One region of the Streptomyces sp. NBC_00224 genome, then DNA from elsewhere that is predicted to be linked to it. Evidence: riboswitches for the same ligand, from Rfam matches in the RefSeq annotation. Region 1 holds a riboswitch; each other region holds the start of a gene.
The links. Region 1 has a riboswitch for thiamine pyrophosphate ahead of OG965_RS29035 (thiamine ABC transporter substrate binding subunit). Riboswitches for the same ligand answer to the same signal wherever they lie in the genome.
Positions count from the first base shown of each region.

Region 2: another riboswitch for thiamine pyrophosphate. It lies ahead of thiO (glycine oxidase ThiO); the one in region 1 lies ahead of OG965_RS29035 (thiamine ABC transporter substrate binding subunit).
Region 3: another riboswitch for thiamine pyrophosphate. It lies ahead of thiC (phosphomethylpyrimidine synthase ThiC); the one in region 1 lies ahead of OG965_RS29035 (thiamine ABC transporter substrate binding subunit).

Region 1 is NZ_CP108106.1:6,466,331-6,473,312, reverse strand. It holds gene OG965_RS29040 (ABC transporter permease) at 1-900, opposite strand, end outside; gene OG965_RS29035 (thiamine ABC transporter substrate binding subunit) at 939-2,036, opposite strand; TPP riboswitch at 2,113-2,222, opposite strand; gene rlmN (23S rRNA (adenine(2503)-C(2))-methyltransferase RlmN) at 2,241-3,347, opposite strand; gene OG965_RS29025 (phosphatidate cytidylyltransferase) at 3,451-4,569, opposite strand; gene frr (ribosome recycling factor) at 4,569-5,126, opposite strand; gene pyrH (UMP kinase) at 5,247-6,026, opposite strand; gene tsf (translation elongation factor Ts) at 6,186-6,982, opposite strand, start outside.
Region 2 is NZ_CP108106.1:2,982,106-2,989,087, reverse strand. It holds gene pknB (Stk1 family PASTA domain-containing Ser/Thr kinase) at 1-1, opposite strand, end outside; gene OG965_RS13325 (thiazole synthase) at 202-996, opposite strand; gene thiS (sulfur carrier protein ThiS) at 1,000-1,215, opposite strand; gene thiO (glycine oxidase ThiO) at 1,212-2,408, opposite strand; TPP riboswitch at 2,406-2,519, opposite strand; gene OG965_RS13310 (NAD(P)/FAD-dependent oxidoreductase) at 2,640-3,803, shown strand; gene OG965_RS13305 (Rv2175c family DNA-binding protein) at 3,847-4,212, shown strand; gene thiE (thiamine phosphate synthase) at 4,285-4,941, shown strand; gene metF (methylenetetrahydrofolate reductase [NAD(P)H]) at 5,038-5,955, shown strand; gene OG965_RS13290 (hypothetical protein) at 6,025-6,900, shown strand; gene OG965_RS13285 (phytoene desaturase family protein) at 6,949-6,982, opposite strand, start outside.
Region 3 is NZ_CP108106.1:4,833,227-4,840,208, forward strand. It holds gene OG965_RS21545 (IclR family transcriptional regulator) at 1-118, shown strand, start outside; gene OG965_RS21550 (SsgA family sporulation/cell division regulator) at 215-652, shown strand; gene OG965_RS21555 (YibE/F family protein) at 660-1,994, opposite strand; TPP riboswitch at 2,066-2,200, shown strand; gene thiC (phosphomethylpyrimidine synthase ThiC) at 2,193-3,971, shown strand; gene OG965_RS21565 (hypothetical protein) at 4,118-4,963, opposite strand; gene OG965_RS21570 (metallophosphoesterase) at 5,136-6,302, opposite strand; gene OG965_RS21575 (LacI family DNA-binding transcriptional regulator) at 6,464-6,982, opposite strand, start outside.

The sequences.
Region 1 (6,982 bases):
CACGCCCAGCGGCAGCAGGATCAGTACGGCCACCACGGCCAGCACCGCCGCGAGCAGCGTCCACTGTCCCGCGCCGCGCGGGCGCCGGGCCGTGCGCGCGGGGTCGACGAGCTTCAGGGCGCTCTCGCGCCGCCGTACCGTCCAGGCGTGCACGGCGAGGACCGCGCCGACCGCGGCGAACTGGACGAGGGTCAGGACCGCGGCGGTGGGCAGGTCGAGGAGCTGGGCGGTCTGGCGGTAGATCTCCACTTCGAGCGTGGAGAAGGTGGGGCCGCCGAGGATCTGCACGACGCCGAACGAGGTGAACGTGAAGAGGAAGACCATCAGGGCGGCGGCCGCCACGGCGGGCCCGAGCGCGGGCAGGGTCACCGTGCGCCACGCCGCGAACCGGGAGGCGCCGAGGACCCGGGCGGCTTCCTCCTGGCGCGGGTCGAGCTGTGCCCACAGGCCGCCGACGGTCCGTACGACGACCGCGTAGTTGAAGAAGACATGCGCGAGCAGGATCGCCCACACCGTGGTGTCGAGCCGTACGCCCCACAGCTCGTCAAGGAGCCCGCCCCGGCCGAGCAGCGCCAGGAAGGCGGTGCCGACGACGACGGTGGGCAGCACGAAGGGGACCGTGACCACGGCCCGCAGCAGCTGGCGGCCGGGGAAGTCGAAGCGCGCGAAGACGTACGCGCCGGGCAGCGCGATCAGCAGGGTGAGCGCGGTGGAGGCGAGCGCCTGCCAGGTGGTGAACCACAGGACGTGCCCGATGTCCGGGTCGGTGATCACCTCGCCGATCCGGCCGAGGTGCCAGACGCCGTCGACGCGCAGCCCGCGGCCGACGATCGCGGCCACGGGCCAGGCGAAGAAGAGCGCGAAGAACGCGAGCGGCAGGGCCATCAGGCCGAGCCGCACCGCGTTCGCGCGCACCCTCTTCGCGCCGGGCGTGCGGCTTACTTCAGCACGAGCGAGGACCACGACTTGACCCACTGCTCACGGTTCTTGGAGATCTTCTCCGGAGCGACGTCGTGCGTTTCGGTGACCGTGGCGCCGAACTTGGTGAACAGCTCGGGCAGCTTGGCGTCCTTGAGCACCGGGTTCACGAACATGTTGAGCGGCATGTCCTCCTGGAACTTCTTGGAGATCAGGAAGTCGAGGAGCGCCTTGCCGCCCGCCTCGTTCTTGGCGCCCTTGAGGAGCCCGGCGAACTCGGTCTGGCGGAAGCAGGTGCCGGTGGCGACGCCGGTGGGGGCCTCGGTGGGCTGCGGCTTGGCGTACAGGACCTCGACGGGCGGGCTGGAGGCGTAGGAGACGACCAGCGGGCGGTCGCCCTTGGCCTTCTTGCCGCCGGCCGAGCCGGAGAAGTCCTGGTTGTAGGCCTGCTCCCAGCCGTCGACGACCTTGACGCCGTTGTCCTTGAGCTTCTTCCAGTAGTCCTGCCAGCCGTCGTCGCCGTACTGGGCGGCGCTGCCGAGCAGGAAGCCCAGGCCCGGCGAGGAGGTCGCCGCGTTCTCGGTGACCAGCAGGTTCTTGTACTCGGGCTTGATCAGGTCGGCGAAGGAGCTCGGCGGGCTGAGCTTCTTGTCCGCGAAGTACTTCTTGTCGTAGTTGACGCAGATGTCGCCGGTGTCGATCGGCGTGACCCGGTGCCTGCCCTGGTCGAGCTGGACGGCCGCGGGGACGGCGGCGAGGCCCTTCGCCTCGTACGGGGTGAAGATCCCGTTGTCGAGGGCGCGCGAGAGCAGGGTGTTGTCGACGCCGAAGAAGACGTCGCCGCGCGGGGAACCCTTGGTGAGGATCTCCTGGTTGAGCGCCGCGCCCGCGTCGCCGCTCTTGAGGACCTTGACCGTGTAGCCGGTCTGCGCGGTGAACTCCTTGAGCACCGCGTCGGAGGCGGCGAACGAGTCGTGGCTGACCAGCGTGACGGTCTTGGACATGGTGCCGCCGTCGGACTTGCCGGCGCCGTCGTCCTTGCCGCCGCACGCGGCGAGCGTACTGACCCCGAGGGCGGCGGCGAGCGCGCCGGCCGCCAACTTCTTCGTACTGCGCATGGTTGTGGATCCTCCTGGTGGGACCAGGAAGAGACGCGGCCCTGCTCACCGGGCGGCGGCGAGCAGGGCGCAACAGCTTGAGTGATGACCGAACTTCCTACCCAGAATGACCTGGGCAAGGTTCAGAGGGTCTGCGACCTGACGGTGTCGCACTCTCAGCGCTGTGGCGCTCCCCTGTCGGAATATGCAAATTTCGAGCCCAGACTACCTCTCGGACGCGGCGAGCTGTCCGCACGCTCCGTCGATCTCCTGGCCACGGGTGTCCCGGACGGTGACCGGCACCCCGTGGGCGGCGATGGCCTCGACGAACGCCTTCTCGTCCTCGGGGCGCGAGGCGGTCCACTTCGAGCCCGGCGTCGGGTTCAGCGGGATCAGGTTGACGTGGACGCGCTTGCCCTTGAGGAGGCGGCCGAGCAGGTCACCGCGCCAGGCCTGGTCGTTGATGTCGCGGATCAGTGCGTACTCGATCGAGATGCGGCGGCCGGACTTCTCCGCGTACTCCCACGCCGCGTCCAGGACCTCGCGGACCTTCCAGCGCGTGTTGACCGGGACCAGGGTGTCGCGCAGCTCGTCGTCCGGCGCGTGCAGCGACACGGCGAGGCGGCACTTGAAGCCCTCGTCGGCGAAGCGGTGCATGGCCGGGACCAGGCCGACGGTGGAGACGGTGATGCCGCGCTGGGACAGGCCCAGGCCGTCGGGCTCGGGGTCGGTGAGGCGGCGGATGGAGCCGACGACCCGCTTGTAGTTGGCGAGCGGCTCGCCCATGCCCATGAAGACGATGTTCGACAGGCGCGCCGGGCCGCCGGGGACCTCGCCGTCGCGCAGTGCGCGCATGCCGTCGACGATCTGGTGCACGATCTCGGCGGTCGACAGGTTGCGGTCCAGGCCCGCCTGGCCGGTCGCGCAGAACGGGCAGTTCATACCGCAGCCGGCCTGCGAGGAGATGCACATGGTCACCCGGTCGGGGTAGCGCATCAGGACCGACTCGACGAGCGTCCCGTCGTGCAGCCGCCACAGCGTCTTGCGGGTGGTGTCGTCGTCGCACGAGATGTGCCGCACCACCGACATCAGGTCCGGCAGCAGCTCCTCCTGGAGCCGGGTGCGCGCGGCCGCGGGGATGTCCGTCCACTCGGCCGGGTCGTGCGCGTACCGCGCGAAGTAGTGCTGCGAGAGCTGCTTGGCGCGGAACGGCTTCTCGCCGATCGCGGCGACAGCCTCTTTCCGCTCGGCGGGCGAGAGGTCGGCGAGGTGCCGCGGCGGCTTCTTGGCTCCGCGGGGGGCGACGAAAGTGAGTTCTCCGGGCTTCGGCATGGTCCCACCAGTGTCTCAGACATACGGAAAGGGGCTCGCCGTCCTGTGGACAACGAGCCCCCGACCGATGAAACAGCAGGTCAGCGCCTGGTGAAGCAGCCGGTCAGCTGCCGACGAAGGCGACCATCAACAGCCACACCACTGGTGCCGTAGGCAGCAAGGAGTCCAGGCGGTCCATGATGCCGCCGTGGCCGGGCAGCAGCGTGCCCATGTCCTTGATGCCGAGGTCCCGCTTGATCATCGACTCGCCGAGGTCGCCGAGCGTGGCGCTCGCCGCGACCGCGAGGCCGAGCAGCAGGCCCTGCCACCACTGGCCGTCGTCGATGAGGAACTGCATGCACACCGCGCCCGCCGCCATCGCGAACGTCACCGCGCCGAGCAGGCCCTCACGGGTCTTGCCGGGGCTGATGCGCGGCGCCAGCTTCGTCTTGCCGAAGCGCCAGCCGATGGCGTACGCGCCGGTGTCGCTGACCACGGTCAGCAGCAGGAAGACGAAGACCCGCCAGGGCCCGTCGTCGGCGGTCAGCATCATCGCGACGAACGTGGCCAGGAACGGCACGTAGAACGCCGCGAAGACACCCGCGGTGACGTCCTTGAGATAGCCCTCGGGCTTCTCCGTCATCCGCCACACCAGCACCGCGAGCGACGTGAGCGCCATCGCGACCCAGGCGCCTTCGGCACCGCGCGCGTAGCCGGCGACGACCATCGCCGCGCCGCCCACCGCGAGCGGCACCAGCGGCGCCTTGATGCCCTTGCGCTCGTCGAGCCGGGAGGTGAGCTCCCACAGGCCGACGACGACCGCCACCGCGATCACCCCGACGAAGACGGCCTTGACGACGAACAGCGACGCCAGGATCACCGCGCCGAGCCCGACGCCGACCCCTATCGCGGCCCGCAGGTCGCGCCCGGCCCGCTTCTTCTCCGGCTGCGCGGGCCGCTGCGGCTGCTGCGGAGTCGAAGGTGGTACCGAGCTGGGCATGGGCTCCTGCGGCGTCTCTTCGCGGAACAGGGGACCGCTCACCCGAGCGGCCCCCCGGTCACGTTGTTCGCGGTCTACGGCGTCTCTGCCCGCGTCTGGCACTGCGGGCGATCGGTGCGTCCGGGACGGGGCGTCATACGCATCGTAGGCAGCGCCCGCCGAAGGCACCTCCTGGGAAGGCCCCTGGTCGGACGGCCCCCAGTGCTCGGGGCGCGGCGGAGCCCCCCAGGAAGAGTCGTTCATCAGACTTCGAGCAGCTCTGCTTCCTTGTGCTTGAGCAGCTCGTCCACCTGCGCGACGTACTTCGCGGTGGTGTCGTCGAGCTCCTTCTCCGCACGGCGGACCTCGTCCTCGCCGGACTCCTTGTCCTTGACGAGCTTGTCGAGGGCGTCCTTGGCCTTGCGGCGCACGGAACGGATCGACACCTTGGAGTCCTCGGCCTTGGTCCGGGCGACCTTGATGTAGTCCCGGCGGCGCTCCTCCGTCAGCTCCGGGAACGTCACCCGGATGATGGAGCCGTCATTGCTCGGGTTGACGCCCAGGTCCGAGTCGCGGATCGCCTGCTCGATGTTGCGCAGCGCGCTCTTGTCGAACGGGGTCACCACGGCCATGCGCGGCTCGGGCACCGAGAACGAGGCCAGCTGGTTGATCGGCGTCAGCGCACCGTAGTAGTCAGCCACGATCTTGTTGAACATCGCCGGGTGCGCACGGCCGGTGCGAATCGCGGCGAAGTCCTCCTTGGCGACCACGACGGCCTTCTCCATCTTCTCCTCGGCTTCGAGGAGGATTTCTTCGATCACCACTTGCTCCTGCATGTCTTGAGTGGGCCGGGAGTGCTCCGTGGGGTGCTCAACGGCCCTGCGTAACCCGCGTCTTCCCCTGCACGGTGTCCGACCGTCAGGGGATTGTCCATCCCCCGGTCAGGCCCGGGTGCCCTGGTCGCTCACGAGCGTGCCGATCTTCTCACCCTTGACCGCGCGAGCGATATTGCCCTCGGCGAGCAGTTCGAAGACAAGGATGGGGAGGTTGTTGTCGCGGCAGAGGGTGATGGCCGTCATGTCCGCCACCTTCAGGTCGCGGGTGATGACCTCGCCGTACTCCAGCGCGTCGAACTTCACGGCGTCCGGGTTGACGCGGGGGTCGGAGTCGTAGACCCCGTCCACCCCGTTCTTGCCCATCAGCATGGCCTCGGCGTCGATCTCCAGGGCGCGCTGGGCGGCCGTGGTGTCGGTGGAGAAGTACGGCATGCCCATGCCCGCGCCGAAGATGACGACGCGTCCCTTCTCCAGGTGGCGCACCGCGCGCAGCGGGATGTACGGCTCCGCGACCTGGCCCATCGTGATGGCGGTCTGGACCCGGGAGTCGATGCCCTCCTTCTCCAGGAAGTCCTGGAGAGCGAGGCAGTTCATGACCGTGCCGAGCATGCCCATGTAGTCGGAGCGGGCCCGGTCCATGCCGCGCTGCTGGAGCTCGGCTCCACGGAAGAAGTTGCCGCCGCCGATGACGACGGCGATCTGCGCGCCGTCCCGTACGACATTGGCGATCTCGCGGGCGATGGCGTGCACGACGTCGGGGTCCACGCCGAGACCCCCTCCGCCGGCGAACGCCTCACCGGAGAGCTTCAGCATGAAGCGCCCGGTCACCTTGCCGTCGTCGCGCTTGTGGTCAGCCTGGGTGGCGGCGTCCGCGCCCTGATTCATGGGGATCTCCTCGTACACATACGAAGAAGGCCATTGCCGGTGGGTGCTGTGTCCCTGAGCGGCAATGGCCTCCTCGTCAGATCTGCGGTCGTCCGTCGCGAGCGCGGCCGACGACTGCCTCAGACCCTAGCGGGGTCTTCCGTCGATCGCTGAACGGACTCAGATGCCGACCTTGATGCGCGAGAAGCGCTTCAGGGTGACACCGGCCTCGTCCAGAACCTTCTGGACGGACTTCTTGTTGTCGAGCGCGTACGGCTGGCCAAGGAGCGTGGCGTCCTTGAAGAAGCCGTTGACGCGACCCTCGACGATCTTCGGGAGCGCGGCCTCGGGCTTGCCCTCGGCGCGCGTGGTCTCCTCGGCGACACGACGCTCGGTCTCGACGATCTCGGCCGGGACGTCCTCGCGGGACAGCCACTTCGGGGCGAACGCGGCGATGTGCTGCGCGATGCCCTTGGCGACGTCGGCGTCGGCCTTGTCCAGCTCGACCAGAACACCGATCTGCGGCGGCAGGTCGGGCATGGTGCGGTGCATGTACGCGAAGACGAAGCCGTCGCCGTACTGCGCGAAGCGGTCCAGGACGATCTTCTCGCCCAGGTTGGCGTTGGCCTCGTCGACGTACGCCTGGACGGTCTTGCCGGCCTCGATCTCGGAGGCGAGCAGCGCCTCCAGGTCGGCCGGGGAGGTCGCGGCGACGTGCGCGGCCAGCGCGGCGGCGGTGGCCTGGAACTTCTCGCCCTTGGCGACGAAGTCCGTCTCGCACTTCAGCTCAAGGATGACACCGGAGGTGTTGTCCTCGGCGATGAGGGAGACGACCGCACCGTTCTCGGCGGAACGGCCCTCGCGCTTGGCGACGCCCTTCTGGCCCTTGATGCGCAGCGCCTCGACGGCCTTGTCGACGTTGCCGTCGGCCTCGTCCAGCGCCTTCTTGCAGTCCATCATGCCGGCGCCGGTGAGCT
Region 2 (6,982 bases), 3.5 Mb from region 1:
CGCAGCAGAGTCTACGAGCGGTCACGGACACCCTTCCCGCCCCGGGTGATCCCGGGGCGGGACTGAAGCCGAGCTGTGACGTGCGGGTGCCTTGTCGGTCGGGTGCGGGCCGTCTGTGGCTGGTCGCGCAGTTCCCCGGGCCCCTGGAAGGGCCCTGCGGGCCCCTGAGGGGCGCGGGGCTCGCAGCCGACCCACCTGCGTCTAGAACGCCGGGCGTTCCGGGTCCAGCGCGGCGCGGCCCTCCACCGGCGACGACGCCTCCGCGAAGTGGCGGCGGGGGATGCGGCCCGCCCGGTACGCCAGGCGGCCCGCCTCCACCGCGTGCCGCATCGCCTCCGCCATCAGGACCGGCTCCTGCGCGCGCGTGACGGCCGAGGCGAGCATCACCGCCGAGCACCCCAGCTCCATCGCGAGCGCCGCGTCGGAGGCGGTGCCCGCACCCGCGTCGAGGACGACCGGGACGGTGGCGCGGTCCACGATCAGCTCGAAGTTGTGCGGGTTGCGGATGCCGAGCCCGGAGCCGATGGGGGAGCCGAGCGGCATGATCGCCGCGCATCCCACGTCCTCCAGCTTCCGGGCGAGCACCGGGTCGTCGTTGGTGTACGGCAGCACCGTGAAACCGTCGTCGACCAGCACTTCCGCCGCGTCCAGGAGCTCGATCGGATCGGGCAGCAGGGTGCGCTCGTCGGCGACCACCTCCAGCTTGACCCAGTCCGTGCCGAGCGCCTCGCGCGCGAGGCGGGCGGTCAGTACGGCCTCCCCGGCGGTGAAGCAGCCCGCCGTGTTCGGCAGCACGCTGATGTTCAGCTTCTCCAGGACGGACAGGACCGAGCCCTGCACCGTCGGGTCGAGGCGGCGCATCGCGACGGTCGTCAGCTCGGTGCCGGAGGCGGCGAGCGAGCGCTCCAGGATGTCGAGGCTCGGCGCCCCGCCGGTGCCCATGATCAGCCGCGAGGTGAAGGTCGTACCGCCGAGGGTGAACAGGTCGTCGGCCATGGCTCAGCCTCCCTGGACGGCGGTCAGGACCTCGACGCGGTCGCCGTCGCCGAGCGTGGTGCGCGGCCATTCGCTGCGCGGTACGACCGCCTCGTTGACGGCGGCGGCGACGCCCGCGGGTGCCGGGGTCAGGGTGGCGACGAGTACGTCCAGTGTGGTGCCGGCGGCGAGGTCGCGCGCCTCGCCGTTGACGGAGACGGTCGTCGGGGAGACGGTCATGCGGTCAGCTCCTGCGGTACGGACTCCACCGGGGCGGAGGTGAAACGGCGGGGGGTGAAGGGGCGCGCCTCGTCGGGCAGTTCGCCGGTGGCCAGCGCGTGCGCCAGCGCGTCGCCGGTGACGGGGGTGAGCAGCACCCCGTTGCGGTAGTGGCCGGTGGCCAGGTGCAGGCCGGGCAGGGCGGTCGGGCCGAGCAGCGGCGCGTTGTCGGGGGAGCCGGGGCGCAGCCCCGCGCGGGTCTCGGTCAGCGGCAGTTCGGTGATGCCGGGCACCAGCTCGTGCGCGTCGCGCAGCAGCTCGTAGACGCCGCCCGCGGTGACCGTGGTGTCCCAGCCCAGCTCCTCGCTGGTGGCGCCGACGACGAGCTCGCCGTCGGCGCGCGGCACCAGGTAGACGTGGCTGCCGCGGACCACCGCGCGGACCGTGCGGGACAGGAACGGCGCGTACGCGGGCGGCACGGTCAGCCGCAGCACCTGGCCCTTGACCGGGCGCACCGGCGGCCGCAGCTCCTCCGGGACCCCGGCGAGCCGTCCGCTGAGGCTGCCGCCCGCGAGGACGACCTGGTCGGCGGCGAGCTCGGTGCCGTCGGCCAGGACGGCCCCCGCGGCCCGCTCGCGGACCACCGAGAGCCGTTCGGCCCAGGCGCGGTGGAACACCACCCCGGCCCGCTCGCACGCCGTGAGCAGGGCCCTGGTGAGGCGGCGCGGGTCGATCTGGTGGTCGCCGTCGACCCGCAGTCCGCCGCGCACCCCGGGCGCCAGCATCGGTTCGAGGCGGCGGCACTCGCGCCCGGTCAGCCACTGGGAGTCGAGCCCCGAGCGCTGCTGGAGCGCGTGCAGCTCGCGCAGATGGGCACGGTCGTCGGCGTCCAGGGCCACCGCGAGGGTGCCGCAGGCGCGGTAGCCGGTGCCGAGGCCGCTCGCCTGCTCCAGCTCGGCCACGAAGTCCGGGTAGCGCCTGGCGGAGGCCAGGTTGAGGCCGAGCAGGGTCTCCTCGCCGTAGTGGAGCTCGGTGACGGCGGCGAGCATGCCCGCCGCGACCTGGGCGGCGCCGCCGCCGGGCGCGGGGTCGGCGAGCGCGGTGCGCATACCGCGCTGCGCCGCCCGCCAGGCCGTGACGAGGCCGATGATGCCGCCCCCCACCACCAGTACGTCCGACCCGTGGGGAATTGCCCCGTTTTGGGATGACTGCATGGGCGTCCAGCCCCTCCCTTCGCCGGCATGACCCGGATCAGGTTCGTACGGTCGGAGGCCGCTGCAGCCTCCCTCTCAGCCCGGTGCGTCCGGGCTCCCGCGAGTGCTTGTACGTGCGTCAGGCTAACGCCTGACCGGTTTCCTGACGAACTGTCAGATGTTTATGGTGATCGGGTGAGCGAAAAGCAGACGCATTCCGAACAGCGCCACGTGGTGGTCGTCGGCGCGGGCATGGCCGGGGTCCAGACCGCCGTGGCCCTGCGCGAACAGGGCTTTCCCGGCCGGATCACCCTCATCGGCGCCGAGCCCCACCAGCCGTACGACCGGCCACCGCTCTCCAAGGCGGTGCTGCTCGGCAAGGCCGAGGGTTCAGCCTTCGAGGTGGACTTCGAGGGCCTCGGAGTCGAGCTGCGCCTGGGCGAGACCGTCACGGACGTACGCGCGCGTGAGCACGAGATCGACACCGCGTCCGGGCCCGTCCCGTACGACGCGCTGGTGATCGCCTCCGGCGCGGAGCCGATCACGCTGCCCGGCATCGAGGGCCTTCCCGACGTCCATCTGCTGCGCACCCTCGACGACGCCGGGCGGCTGCGCGCGGTACTGAGCGCCCAGCGCCGCGTCGTGGTCGTCGGGGCGGGCTGGATCGGGGCCGAGTTCGCCACGGCCGCGCGCGAGGCGGGGTGCGCGGTCACCGTCGTGGAGGCCGCCGACCGCCCGCTGGCGGGCGCGCTGCCCGCCGAGGTCACCGAGCCGATGGCCGGCTGGTACGCGGAGAGCGGCGCCGAACTGCTCACCCACGCGCGCGTGGCGGCCGTCGAACCCGGAGCCGTCGTCCTGGCGGACGGCCGCCGGCTCCCGGCCGACGCGGTCGTCGTCGGCATCGGCGCCCGGCCCACCACCGACTGGCTGGCGGGAACCGGCATCGAGCGGGGTGCGGAGGGCGCGGTCACGGCCGACGACCGGCTGCGCACCTCGCTGCCCGACGTCTACGCGGTCGGGGACTGCGCCTCCTTCCCTTCGGGAAGGTACGGAGAGCGGCTGCTCATCCACCACTGGGACAACGCGCTGCAGGGGCCGCGCACGGTGGCGGCGGACATCGTCGGCGAGGCGGTCCGGCCGTACGACCCGGTGCCGTACTTCTGGTCCGAGCAGTTCGGCAGGTTCGTGCAGTACGTCGGCCACCACGGCGGCGCCGACCGGCTGCTGTGGCGCGGCGACCCGGAAGGCGCCGCGTGGACGGTCTGCTGGCTGCGCGAGGGGCGGCTCGTCGCCCTCCTGGCCGTCGGCCGACCGCGCGATCTGGCGCAGGGCCGCAAGCTCATCGAGGCAGGTGCGACGCTGGATCCGGTCCGTGCGGCCGACCCGTCCGTCCCCCTCAAGGCCGCAGTCGGCTGACCTCCGGCTACCGAGTGTCAGTCCGGGATGGCACGCTTGTCCCGTGACCGAGATTGACGCAAAAACCGATGCACTCGTCCCCGCCTGGCTCCACCTTCCCGACATCGCGGAGATGCTCGATGTCGAGGTGACGCGGGTGCGGCAGCTGGTCAAGGAGGGCCAGCTCATCGCCGTACGCCGCGGTGAGAACCGGACGCTGCAGGTGCCCGCCTCCTTCATCGACGGCGACAAGGTCGTGAAGGGCCTCGCCGGCACCCTCACGCTCCTGCGGGACGACGGCTACTCCGACGAAGAGATGCTGGAGTGGCTCTTCACCTCCGACCCGACCCTGCCCGGCACCCCCGCGCAGGCCCTGAGCGAGAATCGCGGGACGGAGGTGAAGCGTCGCGCCCAGGCGCTCGCCGTCTGACCCGATCGCCAACAGGTGGGGCGCGGGCCGGGGGACCGGTCCGCGCCAGCACCGCACACAACGGGGGACTTCATGCCCACGGCCCGTGAGCAGCTCGCCGACGCCCGGCTCTACCTCTGCACGGACGCGCGCAGGCGCCAGGGCGACCTGCCCGCGTTCCTGGACGCCGTGCTGTCCTCGGGCGTGGACATCGTCCAGCTGCGGGACAAGGGCATGGAGGCCGCCGAGGAGCTGGAGCACCTGGCCGTCTTCGCCGACGCCTGCCGCCGGCACGGCAAGCTGCTCGCGGTCAACGACCGGGCCGACGTGGCCCACGCGGCGGGCGCCGACGTGCTGCACCTGGGCCAGGGCGACCTGCCGGTCCCGGCCGCCCGCGCGATCCTCGGCGACGAGGTCCTGACCGGCCGCTCCACGCACGCCGACGCGGAGGCCTTCGCGGCCGCCTTCGAGCCGGGCGTGGACTACTTCTGCACGGGCCCCTGCTGGCCCACCCCGACCAAGCCGGCCCGCCACGCCCCGGGCCTCGACCTGGTGCGTTACACGGCCTCGCTCGCCACCGAGCGCCCCTGGTTCGCCATCGGCGGCATCGACGCGGCCAACCTCGACGAGGTTCTGGACGCGGGCGCCGAGCGGATCGTGGTGGTCCGTGCGATCACCGAGGCGGACGACCCCGCCGAGGCGACGGCGAACCTGGCGAAGCGGGTGCGTGAACGCGCGGTGGCCCGCTAGAGGTCTTTTGTCCGAGGGGTGGACAAGAGTCCGGCAATGTGGACAATTTACCCCTCCCTTGTTGGGGGACCGCCAAGGCCTGGCTAACCTGCCAGTATGGCCCTTGGCACTGCTTCCACCAGGACACATCGCGCGCGTACCGTGCGCGAGATGCTGGCGTCCGGTGAGACGACATACTCGTTCGAGTTCTGGGCGCCCAAGACGGAGAAGGGCGAGCGGAACCTCTGGAACGCGCTGCGCCGGGTGGAGGCGGTGGCTCCGAGCTTCGTCTCCGTCACCTACGGCGCGGGCGGCTCCACCCGCTCGGGCACGGTCAAGGCCACCGAGCAGATCGCGGCCGACTCCACCCTGACCCCGGTGGCCCACCTCACGGCGGTCGGCCACTCGGTGGCGGAGCTGCGCAACATGGTCGGGCAGTACGCGGACGCCGACATCCGCAACATCCTCGCGGTGCGCGGGGACCCGCCGGGCGACCCGATGGGCGACTGGGTCAGGCACCCCGAGGGCGTCACCTACGCGGCCGACCTGGTGCGGCTCATCAAGGAGTCCGGCGACTTCTGCGTCGGCGTCGCCGCCTTCCCGGAGATGCACCCGCGCTCCACCGAATGGGACGCCGACGTACGGCACTTCGTCGACAAGTGCCGGGCCGGCGCGGATTACGCGATCACCCAGATGTTCTTTCAGCCGGAGAGCTATCTGCGGCTGCGCGACAAGGTCGCCGAGGCCGGCTGCGAGACCCCGATCATCCCCGAGGTCATGCCGGTGACCAGCGTGAAGCAGCTGGAACGGCTGCCCCAGCTCAGCAACGCCGAGTTCCCGCCCGAGCTGAAAGAGCGGATCCTCGCCGTCAAGGACGACCCGGCCGCTGTACGCTCCATTGGCATCGAGTTCGCCACGGAGTTCTGCGCGCGGCTGCTCGCCGATGGCGTACCCGGGTTGCACTTCATTACCCTCAACAACTCCACGGCGACGCTCGAAATCTACGAGAATCTGGGGCTGCACCAGCAGCCCTGATCAGTCGCATCTGGTGTACCGGCCGGCCGTCCCGCCAAGGGGGCGGCGGCCGTTGGGAGAGGGGCGTACATGGGCTGGGCGGTCCTCTACATCGCGTTCGGCGTCGTCGCGCTCTGGCTGCTCGGCGAAGTGCTCCTGCAGTACAAGGCGCGGCTGCGCTGGCGGCTGCTGGCCTTCACCGGCTTCATGGGCGTGGTCCTGGGCGTCCTCCTGCCGTCGGTGTTCGTGATCATCCTGGGCGCGCTGGCCTTCGCGCTCGGCCAGACGTACGTCACGCTCTCCTTCCGCCGGGGCTTCTCCACCGGCTGGGCCGTCGGCGGCAGGCCGGGCGCCAGCCGCCGTCGCCGCTCGGGCGGCGCGGCCCCGCTCCAGGACCCGGTGCTCCAGGTCTCCGGTTTCCAGTACGAGGCCGACGGCGAGGCCGACGCCCCGCAGGGCGCCCCGATGGACGAAGCCGCCGACGCGGCGAGCGCCGTACGGGAGTCCGTCTACGAGCCGCAGCCGCTGCCCGACGACACCGGCCAGTACGGCGTCTACAGCGAGAACGCCTACGCCGGAGCCCAGCAGCAGTACGGCGGATACGACGCCGGACAGCAGCAGTACCCCGACCCGTACGCGGGCCAGTACGGCTACGGCACGGACACCGGGCAGCAGCAGTACGCCGCCTACTCCGACCCGTACATCGGCAGCGGCACCACCCAGGGCTACGGCACCCACGACAGTTACACCGCCCCCCAGCAGGGCTACGCCGACCCCTACGCCCAGCAGTACGGCATGGACACCCCGCCCGGCGGGGTCTGGGTGCCGCAGCAGCGCGACGGCGAGCCCCAGCCGTACGGCGAGGAGCAGCCCGCGCCGTACCCGCAGAGCGGCGAGTACGGCAACGGGACGGGCGGCGGCACCGGAAACGGTTACCTCAACGAGCAGCAGCCGTACCGCTATTGAGTGATCGTCGGCCCGGTCGGCGACCCCGCCGGCCCGCCGACCATCGGCTCACTGCGAGCCGCGGAAGCCGTCGCCCTCCACG
Region 3 (6,982 bases), 1.6 Mb from region 1:
CACCATGGCCATTTCCCTCCCCCTCCACCAGCAAGAACGCCTGATTCCGGCGATCGAGCAGCTCCGTGGCGAAGTCGGCCGTCTCCTCGGCTCCCTCGCGTTCTCTATCAGTATCTGAAAACTCACTCCTTGTGATCTGTTAGTGCTTCCAGCACGATTGCGTCAAGAGGGCCAGGGGGGATCATTCCTGGCCATTTCAGCTACAGCGGGGTACATGATGCGTGAGGTCCTGGCAGAGGTCATGATGAGCTTCCTCGTCTCCGAGGAGCTCTCCTTCAGGATCCCGGTGGAGCTCACATACCGCGCCGACGATCCGTACGCGGTCCGCATGACCTTCCACCTTCCCGGCGACGAACCCGTGACATGGACGTTCGGGCGGGAACTGCTGCTCGACGGCATCAACACCCCCACCGGCGACGGCGATGTGCACATCGCGCCCTCCTGCCCGGAGGAGCTCTGCGACGTCCACATCCGCCTCCAGGTGGGCGGCGAACGGGCGCTCTTCCGGGCCGGGGCCGGCCCGCTGGTGGCCTTCCTCGACCGCACCGACAAGCTCGTACCGCTGGGGCAGGAGCGCGCGCTCGGCGACTTCGACGGACATCTGGACGAGGCGCTGGGGCGGATCCTGGCCGAGGAGCAGAACGCGGGCTGAGCGCCGCCTACTTCTTGCGGCGCTTGCCTCGTCCGCCGCGCACCGGCCCGCGTGCCGCGACGGCCGGGCGGTCGGCCGAGACCACCAGCGCCGCGAGGGCGGTGGTCACCGGGACCGAGGCCACCAGGCCGATCGAGCCCACCAGCGTCCGGACGATCTCCTCGGCGACCAGCTCGCTGTTGGCCACCGTCCCCACGCTGCTCTGCGCGATCGAGAACAGCAGCAACAGCGGCAGCGCCGCGCCCGCGTACGCCAGGACCAGGGTGTTGACCACCGACGCGATGTGGTCGCGGCCGATCCGGATGCCCGCCCGGTACAGCCCGCGCGGACCCATCGTCGGATTGGCCTCGTGGAGCTCCCAGACCGCCGACGTCTGGGTGACCGTCACATCGTCGAGCACCCCGAGCGATCCGATGATCACGCCGGCCAGCAGCAGACCGGACATGTCGATGTTCGGGTACAGCGCGTGGATCAGGCCGGTGTTGTCGTCGGTGTTACCGGTCAGCGAGGCCCAGCCGATGAAGAGCGACCCGAGCAGCCCGATCAGGACGAGCGAGACCAGCGTGCCGAGCACGGCGACCGAGGTGCGCGCCGACAGGCCGTGGCACATGTACAGCGCGATCAGCATGATCGCGCTCGACCCGACCACCGCGACCAGCAGCGGATTGGAGCCCTGGAGGATCGCCGGCAGGATGAACAGGGTCAGCACGGCGAACGAGACGACCAGCGCGACGAGCGCCATCACCCCGCGCAGCCGGCCGACGACCACGACCGCGAGGGCGAAGATGCCCGCGAGCAGCGCCATCGGGAGCCGCCGGTTCACATCGGTCACCGAATACTGCAGGTCGTGCGGGGCGTCGGGGGCGTACGCGACGATCACGCCCTGCCCCTTGTGCAGTTGGCGCGGAGCGTCCGGCTGGACGATCTCGGTGAAGGTGCGGCCCTTCTCCTTGCCGCTGGTGACCTCGATGGTCGCCTTGGCGCACAGGCCCCGATCGGAGCGCTCGGCCTCCTGGCCCTTGGCGGTCGAGGTGTTGCCGTTCGACGGGGTCTGACCGCCGTTGACCGTCTTGCAGTCGACCTTCTGGAGTGCGACGACCTTCGCCTGCTGGGTCTGGCGGTCGAAGCCGACTCCGGTGCGCTGGTGGGACGGGGATCCCCCGGGCCACAGCACGGCCAGGCCGACGAGCACCGCGACCGAGAAAGGGATCAGCACGGCGGCGATCACCTTGCGGAGATGCTTGGAGACGGGCGCCGCGGGACCGTGGCTGTGCGTGTGCCCGGAGGTCTGGCCGTGCGGGTGTCCGTGGGCGTCTTCGGGGGGCTGCTCTGCTGACGTCACCGCCCGATCATCGCAAGAACGGTGGGGCCCCTCTGTTCAGCGCGCTGGCGATGACGCTAGCGTGGTGACACCTTTGCACACGCGGGAGCTCGGAGCACCGGGCTGAGAGGGCGCTGAAAGCCGTACGAACCGTACGGAAGTGGCTGCGCCGACCGCCGAACCTGTTACCGGGTAATGCCGGCGTAGGGAGTAGGTCTCATGACCGTTCAGGACGCACGCACGCCTGCCTCGAATCAGAGCGAGGCCGGGAAGTCCATCGGCTGGCACAAGGGATACGTCGAGGGCTCGCGCCCCGACCTCCGGGTGCCGGTCCGCCAGGTGCACCTCACCAACGGCAAGGACGTCACGCTGTACGACACGTCCGGGCCGTACACGGACCCGAACATCGAGACGGACGTCCGCCGCGGACTCGCCCCGCTCCGGGAGAACTGGATCATCGCGCGCGGGGACACCGAGGAGTACGCGGGCCGCCCCGTGCGCCCCGAGGACGACGGCATCAAGCACACCTCGCCGCGTGGCGGGCTGAAGAACCTCGACGCGGTGTTCCCGGGCCGGCCGCGCCAGCCGCGCCGGGGCCGAGGCGGCCAGGCCGTCACCCAGCTCGCGTACGCCCGCCGGGGCGAGATCACCCCGGAGATGGAGTACGTCGCGATCCGCGAGAACGTCTCGCCCGAGGTCGTGCGCGAGGAGATCGCGGCCGGGCGCGCGGTGCTGCCCGCCAACGTCAACCACCCCGAGATCGAGCCGATGATCATCGGCAAGCGGTTCCTGGTGAAGGTCAACGCCAACATCGGCAACTCCGCCGTCACCTCCTCCATCGAGGAGGAGGTCGACAAGATGACCTGGGCCACCCGCTGGGGCGCCGACACGGTCATGGACCTCTCCACCGGCCGCAACATCCACACCACCCGCGAGTGGGTGCTGCGCAACTCCCCCGTCCCGATCGGCACCGTGCCGCTCTACCAGGCGCTGGAGAAGGTCGACGGCCGCGCCGAGGAGCTGACCTGGGACGTCTACAAGGACACGGTCATCGAGCAGGCCGAGCAGGGCGTCGACTACATGACGGTCCACGCCGGGGTGCTCCTGCGGTACGTGCCGCTCACCGCCCGCCGCAAGACCGGCATCGTCTCGCGCGGCGGCTCGATCATGGCCGCCTGGTGCCTCGCGCACCACAAGGAGTCGTTCCTGTACGAGAACTTCGAGGAGCTGTGCGAGATCCTCGCGGCGTACGACGTGACGTACTCCCTGGGCGACGGCCTGCGCCCGGGCTCCATCGCGGACGCCAACGACGAGGCGCAGTTCGCCGAGCTGCGCACGCTCGGTGAGCTCAACACGATCGCCAAGCGCCACAACGTCCAGACGATGATCGAGGGCCCGGGCCACGTCCCGATGCACAAGATCAAGGAGAACATCGACCTCCAGCAGGAGATCTGCGAGGAGGCGCCGTTCTACACGCTCGGCCCGCTGACCACCGACGTCGCCCCGGCGTACGACCACATCACCTCCGGCATCGGCGCGGCGATGATCGCCTGGTGGGGCACCGCGATGCTCTGCTACGTCACGCCCAAGGAGCACCTGGGCCTGCCGAACCGCGACGACGTGAAGACGGGCGTCATCACCTACAAGATCGCGGCGCACGCGGCCGACCTCGCCAAGGGGCACCCGGGCGCCCAGGACTGGGACGACGCGCTCTCGGACGCCCGCTTCGAGTTCCGCTGGGAGGACCAGTTCAATCTGGCCCTCGACCCGGACACCGCCCGGGAGTTCCACGACGAGACGCTGCCCGCCGAGCCGGCGAAGACCGCGCACTTCTGCTCGATGTGCGGGCCGAAGTTCTGCTCGATGAAGATCTCGCAGGACATCCGGCGCCAGCACGGCGGGGATCTGGCGGCGGGGGACATCGAGGCCGGGATGGCGGAGAAGTCCAAGGAGTTCGCCGAGGCGGGCAACCGCGTCTATCTGCCGATCGCGGAGTGACGTCCGCGTACCGATGTTTCACGTGAAACAGCGATCCCTGTTTCACGTGAAACATGCGCGGCCGTGGTTTCACGTGAAACGAACGCGCCGGTGGTTTCCCGGTGGGATCCCGGCGGTTTCACGTGAAACGGGCGCCCCGAAGCCGGTCACTCCGGCTGGTGTTCGGGGCCCCCGAAGTCGGGACTGGTGAAGTCCGGGCTGGTGAAGCTGGGCCGGGTCCCCTTGGACGAGTCACCCGGGCTGTCGAAGTCGGGCCGGTCGTAGCCGAGGCTCGGTATCCGGCCCGCCGAGCGGCGCCTCGGCGCACCCGGACCGGCACCCGGGTCGGCCAGCGCCTCACGCAGGAACGGGTAGATGCCCCGCTCCACCAGGGCGTGGCGCCATGCGTCACGGGCCCGGGAGACCTCCTGCGTTCTCTCGTCGCCCACCTCGGCCTCCTCCGGCTCGGCGACGACCTGGGTGGCGCCGTTGCGGATCGCGGTGAGCAGGAGGCTGATCGCGGCGGCGAGTATCGCGGCCGCGGTGAGCGCGCCGAAGAACCAGCCGGCGGTCAGTAAAGTGTCGGCGAAGGCGGGCTCGGGGTTGAGCATCTTCAGGATGTAGCCCACCAACAGGAAGATCGCGGCGGCGGTCCCGGAGAGGACCGGCGCCAGCACCGCGACGACCGCGCCGACGCCTGCACCCGAGGTGGATTCCGGGCTGTCGACCACCGGAGGCGTCATCACCGAGCCGCGCTCCGATGTGAGCGCGGGGGTGGAGGGCGTGCGCAACTCCTCGCGCACCCTGACGTAGTGGTCGTACTCGGCCGCCGCGGCCGCCGAGACGAGGGCACCGGCGTTGAGCACCATGGTGCGCAACTGCTCGGTGTTGAGCCTTACTCCTACGCCGGCCAGCTCAGGCCGGTCGGGCGCGGTGCGCAGTGCGTCGTCGAGGATCCGCTCGAACTCCGGGCGGTCCTCGGTCAGCAGGTGCGGAGCGCTGTTCATGTGCATCCCCCGATGCTCCGTAGGGCCGGAAAGCCCGCCTGACGAACGGGCAATCGGGCGGAAACGGAGGAGAGCCTGCTACGGATAAGCCGATGGTAGAGCGGTTACGGCACGGGGTGACAGGGTGTTTCCGAAATCACCTTGCTGCCGCCCGAGCCGGTGTTTTCCCGATTACGCGTCAGTCATGCAGAGGCAACTGCACGACCAGCAGTTTTCCGGCCATGGTCACCCCACCGTCCATGGCGATGGCGAGGCCGTCCGCGTACACATGCGGTCCCTCCACGACCGGACGGGAGTCTTCCTCGCCGTCTTCGGTACCCACTTCGCCCAGCAGATAGGGAATCGGGCTGTGTCCGTGGACCACCCGCTGCCCGCCGTACGCCGAGAGCAGCTCACGCGCGGCCTCGGGGCCACCGTCGTCGCGGAAGGCGAAGCGCTTGGTGAACTTCCGGAACAGGTCCCAGCATTCGTCGGCGTCGTTGCGGGTGAGCAGCGCGTGCACGGTGTCGTTCACGGCCTCGATGGAGTCGCCGTACTCCAGATACGCGGTGGTGTCGGAGTGCATCAGCAGATGCCCGTCCTCCTGCTCGATCGCGTCGAGGCGGGACATCCACTGCAGATGGACGTCCTGGAGGCGATCCATGTCGACCTTCTGGCCGCCGTTGAGCAGCCAGGCGGCCTGGAAGGTGGCGGTGCCCGCACCGGAGTTGACCGGGGTGTCACCGAAACGCTTGGCGCCGATCAGGAGCAGCTCGTGGTTGCCCATGAGGGCCTTGCAGTAGCCGCCGGCGGCCGCGGCCTCGGCCGACAGCCGCATCACCAGGTCGATGACGCCGATGCCGTCGGGACCGCGATCGGTGAAGTCGCCGAGGAACCAGAGGCGGGCATTGCCCGCGGCCCAGTTCGCGTCGACGTCGATCAGCCCCTGCTCGCGCAGCGCGGCCAGGAGTTCGTCGAGGTAGCCGTGGACGTCGCCCACGACGTAGAGCGGCCCGAGCCCGTCCGGCAGGGGCGCCGGGGTGGGGTCGGTCTGCACCCGGACCTGCACGGTGTCCCCCCGGTTGATCACCGGGAGGTCGCGTGCCGTCGGGGTGTAGCCCTCGGGCGGCTCGTCGTCCGCGAAGGCGTTCCCCGGGTGGATGTCCGGGGGGTACGCCTCCGCCGGGTGCACGGCCGCGGGAGGATGCGGCTGCGCCGGTGGAGGCATCTCGACTGGTGGGGGCGGCGGGGGGACCTGCGCGGAATGCGCGGGAGCCTGCGCGTACGGAGGCACCCGGAAGTCACGCAACGTCTCCGTCCGCTCGGGTCCCTGACCGGCCCCCTGAGTCATCGACCCCTCCACCACCGTCGCGCCGCCGTACACCGTGGGACCCCCCTGGTCGGGCGGGGATCCGTGGTGTCGTGCGCCCATCATAGGAATGAGGCTCGTGCTGTGTGACGCACCAGGGGTGGTGAATCCGGGCGCGGCCTTGCTTCCCCGGTTGTTATGTCCCCCAATGTGTTGGTCTAGTCCTTGTCCGCATCGCTGTCGGGGCTCCTGTCCGGCACGTTCGGGTCCTGGCCGAGTCCCCTGGGTTCCGCGACGGGGGAGCGCGGGGGACTGACCGTCGTACGCGGCGACCGGCGCTGCGACGACGTGCGGATGATGAGTTCGGTCGGTATCACCTGCTCGATCGGGTGACCGTGGTCGATGCCTTCGATGGCGTCGATGAGCAGTTGGACCACGGCGGTGCCGATGCGCCGGGGCTTGAGCGAGAGGGTGGTGATGGGCGGTTCGGTGCTCGCGTACACGGTGGACTCGCTGCAGCAGACGAGCAGCAGGTCCTCGGGCACCCGCAGGCCGTATCTGCGGGCGGCCGCCAGCAGATCGGTGCCGTTGGGGTCGAACAGTCCGTACACGGCGTCGGGGCGGTCCGGGCGGGCGAGCAGCCGGTCGGCCGCGACGGCGCCCGCGCACGGGTCGTGGGCGGGGTAGGACTCGTAGACCGGGTCCTGCCCGACCCGCTCGCACCAGCTCAGATACGC